Regions from separate parts of the Streptomyces sp. DT224 genome, predicted to be linked through region 2. Evidence: riboswitches for the same ligand, from Rfam matches in the RefSeq annotation. Region 2 holds a riboswitch; the other holds the start of a gene.
The links. Region 2 has a riboswitch for S-adenosylmethionine ahead of ACLQ2N_RS19940 (aminotransferase class V-fold PLP-dependent enzyme). Riboswitches for the same ligand answer to the same signal wherever they lie in the genome.
Positions count from the first base shown of each region.

Region 1 (5,456 bases), on a different contig from region 2:
TGATCGCGTCGGCGACCTGCTGGACCTCCGCGGTGTACTCCCGGTAGACCGCGAGGTCCTGGCGCGAGGGGTAGGCGAAGGCGACGTGCACGACGCGTTCGCGCCACTCGGGGCGTTCGTCCAGCAGGGTGCGGTAGGCGTGGAGGCCCCGGACGATGTTCTTGGACAGCTCCGTGCGGTCGACCCGGACGATGGTCTTCCGGTCGGGCCCGATCTGCTCGCGCAGGGCCGCCATCCGTTCGTCCACGTCCGCCTCGTGCGCGCGGCTCCGCAGGAATCCGGCGTCGGCGCCCAGGCCGTGGACGCCGACGCGGGTGTGGCCGGTGCCGCCCAGGATCTCCGTGCAGCAGCCGATGAAGGCGTCCGCCCAGCGGCGGGTCAGGAAGGCGGCGCGGTCGGCGCCGAGGATGCCGCGCAGCAGCTGTTCGGCGATGTCGTCGGGGAGCAGCCGGAAGTAGTCGACGGGGGCCCACGGGGTGTGCGAGAAGTGGCCGATCCGCAGGTCGGGGCGGAGCTCGCGGAGCATGCCGGGGACCAGCGAGAGGTGGTAGTCCTGCACGAGGACCGCCGCGCCCTCGCCCGCCTCCTCGGCCAGCGCCTCGGCGAAGGCGCGGTTGTACGTCTCGAAGGAGGCCCACTGCCTGCGGAACTCCGCGTCGAAGACGGGCTCGACGGGCGTCTGGTAGAGCATGTGGTGGACGAACCACAGCACGGAGTTGGCGATGCCGTTGTACGCGTCGGCGTGCACCCCGGCGTCGATGTCGAGCATCCGGACGCCCGGCTCGCCGACCCCTCGGCGCACCGCCTCGCGGTCGCCGTCGCCGAGGGCGGCGCAGACCCACATCTTGTCGTCGACGGCGCTGAGGCCGGAGACGAGTCCGCCTCCGCCCCGTTTCGCTTCGAGGGTGCCGTCGTCGCCCAGGGCGTACGAGACGGGGCCGCGGTTGGACGCGACGAGGACCTGGGCAGCGGGCTGGGGGGCGTGCTCGGAGACCATGGCCGGAATCTAGCCCGAACCCGATCCGCCCAAACGTACGAAGTCGGACGGGATGGGGTCGTGATCAGGCCGCGTGGCGTGTCACGTACTCCTCGATCTCGCACATGGGCGGCCTCTCCTGCGTGTCCACCGGGTAGGTGTGCGGAACGAACCCGTCCGGTCCCCGTTCGAACTGGGTCAGCGCGGGCCGCACCAGATGGCCCCGGGAGAGCCGCACCTGCGCGGTGCGGTAGATCGCGGCAGCCATCCGACCGAGCGCCTGGCCGTCCTGGTGGCGGTGGACGCGGACGCCGACGTCCACCTGCGCGAGGGCGTCGAGACCCACGGTGTGCAGCGCGTCCACGAGCAGGCCGAGCTCGACCCCGTAACCGACCGGGAACGGCAGCCGCTCCAGGAGCGAGCGGCGTACGGCGTACTCGCCGCCCAGCGGCTGGACGAAGCCGGCGAGGAGCGGCCAGTGCAGGTTCAGCAGGGGGCGGGCCACCAGCTCGGTGACGCGGCCGCCCTGGCCGGGCAGCTCGCCGAGCGGCCGGTCGTACATCGCCTTGACGAACTGCACCTCGGGGCGGGCGAGCAGCGGGCCGACGATGCCGGAGACGAAGTCGGCCGAGAAGTCCTTCAGGTCCGCGTCGATGAAGCACAGGATGTCGCCGCTGGTCACCAGGAGCGACCGCCACAGCACCTCGCCCTTGCCGGGGACGGCGGGGAGGCGGGGCAGGATCGCGTCGCGGTGGACGACGCGGGCGCCCGCGCGGCGGGCGACCTCGGCGGTGGCGTCCGTGGAGCCCGAGTCGATCACGACCAGCTCGTCCACCAGCGGAACGCGCTCCATCAGCTCGCGCCGGATCGTCGCGACGATGTCCCCGACGGTCGCGGCCTCGTTGAGGGCCGGTAGGACGACGCTGACGCCCGTACCGGTCGCGGCGGCCCGCACGCTCGCCGGCGGGTGGTCGGCGGCCGACCAGGAGCGCCTGGTCAGCCAGCGTTCGACCTCTTCGAGCACCGTCGATACTCCCTGTATGTGATCCATCTCGCGGTACGGACGGCTATCTCACCCGTCCGGTCCTTCGGTTACAGTCTTGAACAACGCGGACGGCCCTCGCATGCCGGGGTCGGTCCGCCGACAAACGCGCGGATCCATGATCCGTCGCCACAGCGCTCATCCAGAGGGACAGAGGGAACGGCCCGTTGAAGTCCCGGCAACCCTCCTGCCGACCGCGAGGTCAGGTGGGGAAGGTGCCAATTCCGTCTCACGGCGAAACGCGTCGTGAGGAAGATGAGGAGAAAGGGCCTCGCCATCATGGCTGTTGAGACTGTCGCAGCGAACACCGAATCTTCCGTGGACCTCGGTCCCGCCGCGGCCCTTTCCTGCCGCGAGTGCGGTGAACGGTTCGCACTGGGACCCATTTTCGCCTGCGCGTCCTGTTTCGGGCCGCTCGAAGTGGCGTACGACCTGCCGAGCGGCTCCCCCGACGAGCTGAAGAAGCGCATCGAGGCCGGCCCGAACAACATCTGGCGTTACGCGCCGCTGCTGCCGGTGCCCGCCGATGTGGCCGACAAGCCCAATCTCAACCCCGGCTTCACCAAGCTGGTCAAGGCCGACAACCTCGCCCGCGAGCTGGGTGTGACCGGCGGCCTGTACGTGAAGGACGACTCGGGCAACCCGACGCACTCCTTCAAGGACCGGGTCGTCGCCATCGCCGTCGAGGCCGCCCGCGCCTTCGGCTTCACCACGCTCTCCTGCTCCTCGACCGGCAACCTCGCCGGAGCGGTCGGCGCCGCCGCCTCCCGGGCGGGCCTGCGCTCCTGCGTGTTCATCCCGCACGACCTGGAGCAGGGCAAGGTCGTCATGGCCGCGGTGTACGGCGGTGAGCTGGTCGGCATCGAGGGCAACTACGACGACGTCAACCGCTTCTGCTCCGAGCTCATCGGCGACCCGCTGGGCGAGGGCTGGGGCTTCGTCAACGTCAACCTGCGTCCGTACTACGGCGAGGGCTCCAAGACGCTGGCGTACGAGATCTGCGAGCAGCTCGGCTGGCGGCTGCCCGACCAGATCGTCATCCCGATCGCGTCCGGCTCGCAGCTCACGAAGATCGACAAGGGCCTCCAGGAGCTGATCAGGCTCGGCCTGGTCGAGGACAAGCCGTACAAGATCTTCGGCGCCCAGGCCGAGGGCTGCTCCCCGGTCTCCACCGCCTTCAAGGCCGGTCACGACGTGGTCCGCCCGCAGAAGCCGAACACGATCGCCAAGTCCCTCGCGATCGGCAACCCGGCCGACGGCCCGTACGTCCTGGACATCGCCCGCCGCACCGGCGGCGCCGTCGAGGACGTGAACGACGAGCAGGTCGTGGACGCGATCAAGCTGCTGGCCCGCACCGAGGGCATCTTCGCTGAGACGGCGGGCGGGGTGACGGTCGGCGTGACGAAGAAGCTGATCGACGCCGGTCTGCTCGACCCGGCGCTCACCACCGTCGTCCTGAACACGGGTGACGGCCTCAAGACGCTGGACGCGGTGGCCGACACCTCACAGGCGACCGCCACCATCCGCCCGAGCCTGGACGCCTTCCGCGCCGCCGGACTCGCCACCAGCTGACCACCCGAGACTTCAGGAAGGCACCGCCATGAGCGTCAAGGTCCGCATTCCCACCATCCTCCGCACCTACACCGGCGGCAAGGCCGAGGTTCCGGCCGAGGGCGCGACCCTCTCCGAGGTCATCGCCTCCCTGGAGAAGGACCACCCGGGCATCGCCGCGCGCGTGCTGGACGACCAGGGCAAGCTGCGCCGCTTCGTCAACGTGTACGTCAACGACGACGACGTGCGCTTCGAGGGCGGCCTCGACGCGGCGACCCCGGACGGTGCCGGCGTCTCGATCATCCCCGCCGTGGCCGGCGGCTGCTGAGCCCACGGCCGCGCAGCGTCACCGTGATTGCCCCCTCCGCGACAGAAGCGGAGGGGGCAATTCTGCATGGTTGAGCGGGGTAGAGTGTGGGAAGTCCCCTTCGCTGCCCGTGCCCCCCGCATATGAGAATGCGCCGCGCCACGATCAGAAGCAGCCAATGTGCCGGACTCTCTTGTTCCATAAGTCACCTTTGCCGGGCCCGACTTGCCCCGCAAGCTCATGGATTCCCCGTATTCGGGCGATCGGTGCTGCGCAGAATTGTCGTCCGATTGACCTGTCGCACAGGGCAGTTGGGCAGATACATTCAGCCGCGGTCGACGCGCTTCGGCGCACACACGTTACAGGGGAGTTAGGCATGGCTCAGGGCACCGTCAAGTGGTTCAACGCGGAGAAGGGGTACGGCTTCATCGCGGTCGACGGTGGTGCGGATGTATTCGTCCACTACAGCGCGATCCAGATGGACGGGTACCGCACCCTCGAAGAAGGTCAGCGGGTCGAGTTCGAGATCTCGCAGGGCCAGAAGGGGCCGCAGGCGGACATGGTCAAGCTCGCCGTCGGCTGAAGCGCGGCACGGCACGTCGGCCGCGACGCCACGCACGTACGAAGGGTCCGTACCTAGGGGTACGGGCCCTTCGTCGTGCCCGGGGGTTACCGGGGGCGGGGGTTGTCCCCGTGCCGAGGCCGGCGCTTGCGCCCTCCCGTCGCCGGACCGCCACCCCTCAAGGAGCCTTCGGCGCTTGCACTCAACGGGGTCGAGTGCTAATCATTGGGCTTAGCACTCTCCAGGTGAGAGTGACAGAATTTGGACCGGGCCGGTGAGGCCCGCAGGCCAGGCGGGAAGGAACCGCAGGGCACGCAGGCCGTCCGTCGCGGGCGCCACTCGGTCCGGAGCAATCCACCCCTGTCCGGGAGGACCACTTCACATGGCCAAGATCATCGCGTTCGACGAGGAGGCCCGGCGCGGTCTCGAGCGCGGCATGAACCAGCTCGCCGACGCCGTCAAGGTCACCCTTGGCCCCAAGGGTCGCAACGTCGTCCTCGAGAAGAAGTGGGGCGCCCCCACGATCACCAACGATGGCGTGTCCATCGCCAAGGAGATCGAGCTGGAGGACCCGTACGAGAAGATCGGTGCGGAGCTGGTCAAGGAGGTCGCCAAGAAGACGGACGACGTCGCCGGCGACGGTACGACCACCGCCACCGTTCTCGCCCAGGCGCTCGTCCGCGAGGGCCTGCGCAACGTGGCCGCGGGTGCGAACCCGATGGCTCTCAAGCGGGGCATCGAGAAGGCCGTCGAGGCCGTCTCCGCCGCCCTCCTGGAGCAGGCCAAGGACGTGGAGACCAAGGAGCAGATCGCTTCGACCGCCTCCATCTCCGCCGCCGACACCCAGATCGGCGAGCTCATCGCCGAGGCGATGGACAAGGTCGGCAAGGAAGGCGTCATCACCGTCGAGGAGTCCCAGACCTTCGGTCTGGAGCTGGAGCTCACCGAGGGTATGCGCTTCGACAAGGGCTACATCTCGGCGTACTTCGCCACCGACATGGAGCGCATGGAGTCGTCC
Region 1 covers NZ_JBNCLI010000009.1:43,092-48,547, forward strand. Annotated here, with positions in the region: gene ACLQ2N_RS22715 (alpha,alpha-trehalose-phosphate synthase (UDP-forming)) at 1-997, opposite strand, end outside; gene ACLQ2N_RS22720 (glucosyl-3-phosphoglycerate synthase) at 1,062-2,000, opposite strand; SAM riboswitch class I at 2,154-2,280, shown strand; gene thrC (threonine synthase) at 2,298-3,590, shown strand; gene ACLQ2N_RS22730 (MoaD/ThiS family protein) at 3,619-3,897, shown strand; gene ACLQ2N_RS22735 (cold-shock protein) at 4,253-4,459, shown strand; gene groL (chaperonin GroEL) at 4,821-5,456, shown strand, end outside.
Region 1: it holds a riboswitch for S-adenosylmethionine, as region 2 does, so the genes downstream of both, thrC (threonine synthase) here and ACLQ2N_RS19940 (aminotransferase class V-fold PLP-dependent enzyme) in region 2, are expected to answer to the same signal.

Region 2 (5,456 bases):
CCCGGACCACTGGTCCTTCATGCTCGGTGAGATCTGCCTCTACAGCTTCATCATCATCATCCTCACGGGTGTGTATCTGACGCTGTTCTTCCACCCGAGCATGAACGAGGTCGTCTACCACGGCCCGTACGAGCCCATGCAGGGCATCCGGATGTCGGAGGCGTACGCCTCGACGCTGAACATCAGCTTCGACGTCCGCGGTGGTCTGCTGGTCCGGCAGATCCACCACTGGGCCGCGGTCATCTTCCTGGCCGGCATGTTCGTGCACATGATGCGCGTCTTCTTCACCGGTGCGTACCGCAAGCCGCGCGAGATCAACTGGCTCTTCGGCTTCCTGCTGTTCGTCCTCGGCATGTTCACCGGTTTCACCGGTTACTCGCTGCCGGACGACCTGCTCTCCGGTACGGGTGTCCGCTTCACCCAGGGCGCGATCCTGTCGACGCCGATCGTGGGTACGTACATCTCGATGTTCCTGTTCGGCGGGGAGTTCCCCGGCGGCGACATCATCGCGAGGTTCTACTCGATCCACATCCTGCTGCTGCCGGGCATCATGCTCGGGCTCGTGGTCGGCCACCTCATCCTGGTCTTCTACCACAAGCACACCCAGTTCGCGGGTCCCGGCAAGACGAACAAGAACGTCGTCGGCATGCCCCTGCTGCCGGTGTACATGGCGAAGGCCGGCGGGTTCTTCTTCCTGGTCTTCGGCTTCATCGCGATCATCGCGGCGATCGCCTCGATCAACCCGATCTGGGCCATCGGTCCGTACCGTCCCGACCAGGTGTCCACGGGCGCCCAGCCGGACTGGTACATGGGCTTCGCCGAGGGCTTCGTGCGTGTGATGCCGGGCTGGGAGATCAACCTCTGGGGCCACACGCTGGTCCTGGGCGTGTTCATCCCGCTGGTCCTGTTCGGTGTGGTCCTCGGTGCGCTGGCCCTGTGGCCGTTCATCGAGTCCTGGATCACCGGTGACAAGCGCGAGCACCACATCCTGGACAAGCCGCGCAACGCGCCGACCCGGACGGCCCTCGGCGTCGCCTGGGTGACGATCTACTTCGTCATGCTGATCGGCGGCGGCAACGACATCTGGGCGACGCACTTCAGCCTCTCGCTCAACTCGATCAGCTGGTTCGTCCGTATCGCCTTCTTCGTCGGCCCGGTCATCGCGTTCGTCGTGACCCGGCGGATCTGCCTCGGCCTCCAGCGCCGCGACAAGGAGAAGGTGCTGCACGGCCGCGAGTCCGGGCTCATCAAGCGGCTGCCGCACGGTGAGTTCGTCGAGGTCCACGAGCCGCTGTCGCCGGAGGCGCGGTACAAGCTCACCGCGCACGAGCAGTACAAGCCGCTCGAGATCGGCCCGACGGTCGACGAGAACGGTGTGGAGCGCAAGGTCTCCAGGATCACCAAGGTCCGGGCGCGGCTCAGCAAGAGCCTGTACGGCGAGGACAACCAGATCGCCAAGCCCACCGCCGAGGAGTACAAGGAGATCACCAGCGGCCACGGCCACCACTGATCACCCGTTCTGATCGCCACGGCGAGAGCCCCGTCCATCCGCTGGACGGGGCTCTTTGCCGTCCCCGGGGCTCGATAGGGTGGAGCCCTCCCTTATCGGCTGTGGACCCCAGGAGCGGACCATGAACGTTGTGACCCCGGACGGCGGCGACAGCGTGGCGGCCTACTCCTGGCCCAGCGTGCTGACCCCCCTGCTGCGCGGCGAGGACCTGAGCGCCGACGCCACCGCGTGGGCCATGGACCGCGTCATGAGCGGCGAGGCCACCGACGCGCAGATCGCCGGTTTCGCGGTCGCCCTGCGCGCCAAGGGCGAGACGGTCACGGAGGTCACCGGCCTGGTCCGGGCGATGTACGAGCACGCCACGACCATCGAGGTGCCCGGCCGGACCGTCGACATCGTCGGCACCGGCGGCGACATGGCCAAGACGGTCAACATCTCCACCATGTCCGCGATCGTCATCGCCGGGACCGGTGCCAAGGTCGTCAAGCACGGCAGCCGCTCCGCCTCGTCGGCCAGCGGCTCGTCCGACGTGCTCGGAAAGCTCGGCGTCAACCTGGAGCTGTCCCCGCGGCGCGTCGTGGAGGTGGCCGAGGAGGCGGGCATCACCTTCTGCTTCGCGGTGAAGTTCCACCCCGCCCTGCGCCACGCGGCCAAGGCCCGTGCGGAGCTGGGCGCGCCCACCACGTTCAACATCCTCGGGCCGCTCACCAACCCGGCCCGGGTGCGCTCCCAGGCGATCGGGGTGGCCGACCTGCGCATGGCCCCCATCGTCGCGGGCGTGCTGGCCGAGCGCGGCAACTCCGCCCTGGTGTTCCGGGGCGACGACGGCCTGGACGAGCTGACCACCACGGCGACCTCGCGGGTCTGGGTGGCCCGGGACGGGGTGGTCCGCGAGGAGACCTTCGACCCGCGCGACGTGGGCGTCGCGCTGGTCCCGGTGGAGGCGCTGCGCGGCGCCGACGCCTCGTACAACGCGGATGTGGCGCGCCGGCTGCTGGCCGGGGAGACCGGTCCGGTACGGGACGCCGTGCTGCTCAACTCGGCGGCGGCGCTGGTCGCGCTGGACCCGGGCGAGGGGCCGCTCACCGAGCAGATCCGGGCGGGCATGGAGAGGGCCGCCGAGGCGATCGACTCGGGTGCGGCCGGGCGGGCGCTGGAGAGATGGGTCGTCGCCAGCAACGCGTGAGCGCGTCGATGTGAGGCAGGGCGCAGTCCGGATCGCGGACTGCGCCTTGCGCGTTCCCGTACGTATGGCAAGATGCTGCGCAGGTCATGAGTGACAGCGACTACGGCCCCGGCCCGCTGTCCGGCAACCCTCCGTCCGTGGCGGGGTGCCCCGGGTGAAGACCGGGCCGCAGGCAGCGAGGTCTGCGGCAAGCGCGGACCCCTCGACGTCGCGTGACGTCCACCCGTGGGGTCCTTGGTCCTCAGGGAGCCTCTTGTGAGCAAGCGAATGCGTTAGGGCCCGAGGCCCTTTTCCGCACCCCCTCTTCTCCTCCACTCCGTGCTGCCGCGTATCCGCGGGCACGCGGAGTTCGCCTGCCTGTTACGGGAGTTCGCCATGTCTGTCTTCACCGCTGTCGCCGACCAGTCGCTTTGTGCCCCGCTGCCGGTTCTGGGCGAGGATGTCCTCGTCCCGCTGGTCACCGGGGGCGAGGTCGGCTACGCCGCGCTGGACTACGCCGCGAGCGCCCCGGCGCTGAAGCGGGTCTGGGACGACGTGGCCGCGTACGCCCCGTACTACGGCAGCGTGCACCGGGGCGCCGGGTACCTCTCGCAGCTGTCCACGGACCTCTTCGAGTCCAGCCGGGCCACCGTGGCGGAGTTCCTGGGCTGCCGTCCCGAGGACCAGGTGGTCTTCACCCGGTCCACCACGGACTCGCTGAACCTGCTGGCCGCCGCGCTGCCCGCCGACTGCCAGGTCTTCGTCTTCGAGACCGAGCACCACGCCTCGCTGCTGCCCTGGCGCGATGCCCACGTCACCTACCTGAACGCCCCGCGCACCCCCGCCCAGGCCGTCGCGACCCTGGAGCGGGCCCTCGCGGACCGCGAGCCCTGCGGCCCCGCGCTGGTCTGCGTCACCGGAGCCTCCAACGTGACCGGTGAGCTGTGGCCCGTACGGGAGCTGGCCGCCGCCGCGCACGCCCACGGCGCGCGGATCGTCCTGGACGCCGCCCAGCTCGCCCCGCACCACCCCGTGGACATCGCCGAACTCGACGTGGACTGGGTCGCCTTCTCCGGGCACAAGCTGTACGCGCCGTTCGGCTCGGGCGTCCTGGCCGGCCGGGCCGACTGGCTGCGCGACGCGGAACCGTACCTCGCCGGCGGCGGCGCCTCGCGCACGGTGGCCCGGCGCGCGGACGGCGGCGTGGACGTCGAGTGGCACACCACGGCCGCCCGCCACGAGGCCGGTTCGCCCAACGTCATCGGCGTCTACTCCATCGCCTCCGCCTGCAAGGCGCTCACCGAGGCCGGATTCGACCGGCTGGTCGCCCGCGAGCAGCACCTCGTCCGCGAGGTCCTGGCGGGGCTGGCCGAGGTCCCCGAGGTGAAGGTGCTCTCGCTGTTCGGCGACGACGCGCCGAGGGTCGGCGTGATCTCGTTCGTGGTGGAGGGCTGGAACAGCTCGCACTTCGCCGCCGCCCTGTCGGCCGAGTACGGCATCGGGGTGCGCGACGGCCTCTTCTGCGCCCACCCGCTCGTGCGCACCCTGCTCGGCAGCGACCCGGGCGAGGCGGGGGAGTGCGGCGCCCCCGAGGCCCGGCCCGGCGAGCGGTCCCTGAACGCGATCCGCGTCAGCTTCGGCGCCGGGACCCCGGACGAGCACGTCGAGCGCTTCCTGCGCGCGGTCCGGGAGCTGGTGAGCGACGGGGCCCGCTGGAAGTACCGCACCGAGGACGGCCGTTGCGTGCCGGACCGGGGTGCCGCCCAGGTCTGAGGACCGGGCGGCGCGGGCGGCCCTAGGCGTCCAGGCCGATGGAGAACGCGGCCTCCAGGTCGTGCTGCGAGTACGTGCGGAAGGCGACGTGGGTGTCGGTCGCCTCGACGCCCTGGATCTTGCTGATCCGGCCGGGGATGACCTCGGCCAGGTCGTCGTGCTTGGCCACCCGGACCATGGCGATCAGGTCGTAGGTGCCGGTGACCGAGAAGACCTCGCTGACGCTGTCCAGCGCGGCGATGGCCTCGGCGATCTCGGGAATCCGGTCCACGCTGGTTTTGATGAGCACGATCGCGGTGATCACGGCTGTGTTTCTCCCTCGGTGGCCGTGGCTGGAGACTTCACTCTAGGGCCTCCGGTGTCGCGCCTGTAGCGACCCCAGGCGTAGAGGAACCCGGTGGCGAAGCCGACGACGTGGGCCAGGTACGCCACACCCGGGCCGCTTCCCGCACCCTCGGCGGCCAGCCACTGGAGCACGAACCAGAAGATCAGCACCACCCACGCGGGGAAGCGCAGCGGCAGGAACAGAAGGAACGGGAAGACGCTGGTCACCCGGGCCCGCGGGAAGAGGTAGAGGAACGCTCCGAGCACCGCCGAGATCGCCCCGGACGCCCCGACGAGCGTCTGGTCGGACGTGGCGTGCGCGGCGGCGTACCCGAGCAGCGCGAGGTAGCCGCAGCCGAGGTAGAACAGGGCGAACTCGGTGTGGCCCATGCGTTCCTCGGCCATCGCGCCGAACACGTACAGGAACAGCATGTTGCCCAGCAGGTGCAGCCAGCTGCCGTGCACGAAGAGCGCGGTGAACGGGGTGAGCAGGGCGTGCGCCGAGCCGTCCCACAGCTCGCTCGGGATCACCCCCCACCGTTCGAAGTAGCCCGCCTGCGCGGCGAGCAGCGCGTCGGCACCGCCGCGCACCGGGACGAAGCCGGAGAGCGGGCTGATCACGAAGACCGCGCAGCACAGGGCGATGAGGGCGTACGTCACCGGTGGCCCGCCCGAAGTGGCCGC
Region 2 covers NZ_JBNCLI010000007.1:370,068-375,523, reverse strand. Annotated here, with positions in the region: gene ACLQ2N_RS19950 (cytochrome b) at 1-1,510, shown strand, start outside; gene trpD (anthranilate phosphoribosyltransferase) at 1,632-2,696, shown strand; SAM riboswitch class IV at 2,779-2,896, shown strand; gene ACLQ2N_RS19940 (aminotransferase class V-fold PLP-dependent enzyme) at 3,072-4,448, shown strand; gene ACLQ2N_RS19935 (Lrp/AsnC family transcriptional regulator) at 4,471-4,752, opposite strand; gene ACLQ2N_RS19930 (rhomboid family intramembrane serine protease) at 4,749-5,456, opposite strand, start outside.